One region of the Streptomyces sp. NPDC051822 genome, then DNA from elsewhere that is predicted to be linked to it. Evidence: riboswitches for the same ligand, from Rfam matches in the RefSeq annotation. Region 1 holds a riboswitch; the other holds the start of a gene.
The links. A riboswitch is a leader RNA that binds a small molecule or an ion and turns the genes downstream of it on or off. The one in region 1 is predicted to bind S-adenosylmethionine.
Positions count from the first base shown of each region.

Region 1 (2,445 bases):
GGCGGCGACGGCGCCAAGACCGTCAACATCTCCACCATGTCCGCGATCGTCGTCGCCGGCACCGGTGCCAAGGTCGTCAAGCACGGCAACCGGGCCGCGTCCTCCGCGTCCGGCGCGTCCGACGTCCTGGAGAAGCTCGGCGTCAACCTGGAGCTGACCCCGCGGCGGGTCGCCGAGGTCGCGGAGGAAGCCGGCATCACCTTCTGCTTCGCGGTGAAGTTCCACCCGGCGCTGCGACACGTCGCCGCCGCCCGCAAGGAACTCGGCATCCGGACCACCTTCAACTTCCTCGGCCCGCTGACCAACCCGGCCCGTGTCCGGGCGCAGGCCACGGGTGTCGCCGACGCCCGGATGGCCCCGATCATGGCGGGGGTGCTCGCCGAGCGGGGCTCCTCCGCGCTGGTCTTCCGCGGCGACGACGGGCTCGACGAGCTGACCACCACCGCCACCTCCAAGGTGTGGGTGGTCCGTGACGGCTCGGTCCGTGAGGAGGCCTTCGACCCACGGGACGTCGGCATCGACCTCGTGCCGGTCGAGGCGCTGCGCGGCGCGGACGCCTCGTACAACGCGGACGTCGCCCGTCGGCTGCTCGCGGGGGAGACCGGTCCCGTAAGGGACGCGGTGCTGCTCAACTCGGCCGCCGCGCTGACCGCGCTCGCCCCGGGCGAGGGCACCCTGGCGGAGCAGATCCGGGCGGGCATGGAGAAGGCCGCGGAGGCGATCGACTCCGGCGAGGCCCGCAGGGCCCTGGAACGCTGGATCGCCGTCAGCAACGCGTGACTTCCGGACGAAGGGCCCCGCCACGGCGGGGCCCTTCGTCGCGTCCCGGAATCCGGACACGGGTTGCGCCCGGGCGATCACGTGGCATAGCTTCGGGTCAGGTCATGAGTGACAGCTACGAAGCCCCGGCTTGCTGTCCGGCAACCCTCCGTCCGTGGCGGGGTGCCCCGGGTGAAGACCAGGTCGTAGGCAGCGAGGTCTACGGCAAGCGCGGACCCCTGCACATGTCGAACGTGTGCGGCCCTGGGGTCCTGGTCCTCAAGGGAGCAGTCTCGTGAGCAAGCGAATGCGTTAGGGCTTCCGGCCCCTTTTCCCCTCCTCCGCACGAACACCGTGCGTCGAGGCAACACCCGTATGAGGCACCCCGCTTCGCGCTGCCCTGCGGGCCTTTCGCTGCCCTTTCCTGCCAGGGAGATACCGCCATGTCCGCGTACCCGAACGCCGCCGCCACCGCCGTCGCCCCCGAGTCCGCCGATCCCTGCTGCGCCGCCCCGCTGCCCGTGCTCGGCCGGGACGTCACCGTCCCGCTCGTCACCGGTGGCGAGGTGACCTACGCGGCGCTCGACTACGCGGCCAGCGCGCCGGCCCTCCAGCGGGTCTGGGACGACGTCGCCGCCTACGCCCCCTACTACGGCAGCGTCCACCGTGGCGCCGGCTACCTCTCCCAGCTCTCCACCGACCTCTTCGAGAACAGCCGCGCCACCGTCGCCGAGTTCCTCGACTGCCGCCCCGGCGACCAGGTCGTCTTCACCCGCTCCACCACCGACTCGCTCAACCTGCTCGCCGCCACGCTCCCCGCCGACTGCCGGGTCTTCGTCTTCGAGACCGAGCACCACGCCTCGCTGCTCCCCTGGCAGGACGCCCGGGTCACCTACCTCGACGCGCCCCGCACCCCCGAGCAGGCCGTCGCCACCCTGGAGCGCGCCCTCGCCGACCGCGAGCCGTACGGCCCCGCGCTGGTCTGCGTCACCGGAGCCTCCAACGTCACCGGCGAGCTGTGGCCGGTGAAGGAGCTGGCCGCCGCCGCGCACGCGCACGGCGCCCGGATCGTGCTCGACGCCGCCCAGCTCGCGCCCCACCACCCGGTCTCCGTCCAGGACCTCGACGTGGACTGGATCGCCTTCTCCGGGCACAAGCTGTACGCGCCCTTCGGCTCGGGCGTCCTCGCGGGCCGCGCCGACTGGCTCCAGGAGGCCGAGCCCTACCTCGCGGGCGGCGGCGCGTCGAAGAAGGTCGCCCGCCGCACCGACGGCGGGGTGGACGTCGAGTGGCACACCACAGCCGCCCGGCACGAGGCAGGCTCCCCGAACGTCATCGGCGTGTACTCCATCGCCTCCGCCTGCAAGGCGCTCACCGAGGCCGGCTTCGACACCCTCGTCGAGCGGGAGCGGCACCTGATCGCCAAGGTCCGCACGGGCCTCGCCGAGGTCCCCGAGGTCAAGGTGCTGTCGCTGTTCGGCGACGACGCCCCCCGGGTCGGCGTCATCTCCTTCGTGGTGGAGGGCTGGAACAGCTCCCACTTCGCCGCCGCGCTCTCCGCCGAGTACGGCATCGGCGTCCGCGACGGTCTCTTCTGCGCCCACCCGCTGGTCCGCACCCTGCTCGGCAGCGACCCGCAGACCCAGGGCGAGTGCGGCGCGCCCGAGGCGGCCCCGGGGGAGCGGT
Region 1 is NZ_JBITBZ010000001.1:381,843-384,287, reverse strand. It holds gene trpD (anthranilate phosphoribosyltransferase) at 1-780, shown strand, start outside; SAM riboswitch class IV at 881-997, shown strand; gene ACIA8N_RS01745 (aminotransferase class V-fold PLP-dependent enzyme) at 1,203-2,445, shown strand, end outside.

Region 2 (2,445 bases), on a different contig from region 1:
ACCCCCACGTCCACCTGCGCGAGAGCGTCCAGGCCCACCGTGTGCAGGGCGTCCACGAGCAGCCCCAGTTCCACTCCGTAACCGACGGGGAACGGCAGCCGTTCGAGCAGCGAGCGCCGCGCCGCGTACTCGCCGCCCAGCGGCTGCACGAAACCGGCCAGCTGCGGCCAGTGCAGGTTCAGCAGCGGGCGCGCCACCAGCTCCGTCACCCGACCCCCCTGACCAGGAGTGTCACCGAACGGGCGGTCGTACATCGCCTTCACGAAGTGGACGTCCGGATCCGTGAGCAGCGGGCCCACGATCCCCGTCACGAAGTCCGCCGAGAAGTCCCGCAGGTCCGCGTCCACGAAACAGACGACGTCCCCGCTCGTCACCATCAGCGACCGCCACAGGACCTCGCCCTTGCCCGGCACCGCCGGAATCCGGGGCAGGATCGCGTCCCGCGCCACCACCCGCGCCCCGGCCGCCGCCGCCACCTCCGCCGTACGGTCCGTGGAGCCCGAGTCGATCACCACCAGCTCGTCCACCAGCGGCACCGACTCGCTCATCAGCTCACGCCGGATCACGGCGACGATGTCCCCGACCGTCGCCTCCTCGTTCAGCGCCGGCAGCACCACGCTGACGCGCGTCGAACGCTTGGCGGCGAGGATCCGCTCCAGCGGCCGGTCCGCCACGGACCAGGACCGCCGGGCCAGCCAGCGCTCCACCTCTTCCAGCACGTGATCTCCATCTCGCGGTTCGGACGGCCGGTCCAAGGGTCCGGGCCTTCGGTTACAGTCTTGAACAACGCGGATCCCCGATGCACGTCGGGGTGCCGACCGCGTCGGAGCGCAGGAACGAAGCCCGCAAGGAACTTCACCCCGCTTCACAATCGAATACCGCTCATCCAGAGGGGCAGAGGGAAACGGCCCGTTGAAGCCCCGGCAACCCTCCAGTCGGTTCGTCTCGTCCTCCAGCGAGGCCCCCGACTAGGGAAGGTGCCAAATCCGTCTCATGGCGAAAAATTCGTCATGGGAAAGATGAGGAGAAAGGGCCTCGCCTCCATGGCTGTACAGACCGCTACCCCCGCCACCACCGTCGACCTCGGTCCCGCTTCCGGGCTTTCGTGTCGCGAATGCGGTGAAGTCTTCGCACTCGGCCCGATCTTCGCCTGCGAACTCTGTTTCGGACCGCTCGAAGTCGCGTACGACCTCCCCACCGGTGACCCCGAGGCGCTGCGCAAGCAGATCGAGGCCGGCCCCGCCAACATCTGGCGCTACGCCCCCCTGCTGCCCGTACCCGCCGACGTCGCCGACAAGCCGAACCTGAACCCGGGCTGGACCAAGCTCGTCCAGGCCGACAACCTCGCCCGCGAGATCGGCGTCGCCCCCGGCAAGCTCTTCGTCAAGGACGACTCCGGCAACCCGACCCACTCCTTCAAGGACCGGGTCGTCGCCCAGGCCATCGAGGCCGCCCGCGCCTTCGGCTTCACCACGCTCTCCTGCTCCTCCACCGGCAACCTGGCCGGCGCCGTCGGCGCCGCCGCCGCCCGCGCCGGCTTCCGCTCCTGCGTGTTCATCCCGCACGACCTGGAGCAGGGCAAGGTCGTCATGGCCGGTGTCTACGGCGGTGACCTCGTCGCCATCGAGGGCAACTACGACGACGTCAACCGCTTCTGCTCGGAGCTCATCGGCGACCCGCTCGGCGAGGGCTGGGGCTTCGTCAACGTCAACCTCCGCCCGTACTACGGCGAGGGCTCCAAGACGCTGGCGTACGAGATCTGCGAGCAGCTCGGCTGGGTCATCCCCGACCAGCTCGTCATCCCGATCGCGTCCGGCTCGCAGCTCACGAAGATCGACAAGGGTCTGCAGGAGCTCATCAAGCTGGGCCTCGTCGAGGACAAGCCGTACAAGATCTTCGGCGCCCAGGCCGAGGGCTGCTCCCCGGTGTCGGTGGCCTTCAAGGCCGGCCACGACGTCGTACGGCCCCAGAAGCCGAACACCATCGCCAAGTCGCTCGCGATCGGCAACCCGGCCGACGGCCCGTACGTCCTCGACATCGCCCGCCGCACCGGCGGCGCCGTGGAGGACGTGAACGACGAGCAGGTCGTCGACGCGATCAGGCTGCTCGCGCAGACCGAGGGCATCTTCGCCGAGACCGCGGGCGGCGTGACCGTCGGCGTCACGAAGAAGCTCGTCGAGGCCGGTCTCATCGACCCGAACCTCACCACCGTCGTCCTCAACACCGGCGACGGACTCAAGACCCTGGACGCGGTGGCCGACACCTCTCAGGCGACCGTCACCATCCGCCCGAGCCTGGACGCGTTCCGCGACGCCGGCCTGGCCCTCTGAGCCGACCCACTCTCCCGGCTCTCCGAAAGGTTACGAAGACATGGCCGTGAACGTCCGCATCCCCACCATCCTCCGCACCTACACGGGCGGGAAGTCCGAGGTCCAGGCCGAGGGC
Region 2 is NZ_JBITBZ010000008.1:139,679-142,123, forward strand. It holds gene ACIA8N_RS23980 (glucosyl-3-phosphoglycerate synthase) at 1-719, opposite strand, end outside; SAM riboswitch class I at 880-1,026, shown strand; gene thrC (threonine synthase) at 1,044-2,330, shown strand; gene ACIA8N_RS23990 (MoaD/ThiS family protein) at 2,371-2,445, shown strand, end outside.
Region 2: linked by a shared signal. The riboswitch ahead of thrC (threonine synthase) and the one ahead of ACIA8N_RS01745 (aminotransferase class V-fold PLP-dependent enzyme) in region 1 are both predicted to bind S-adenosylmethionine.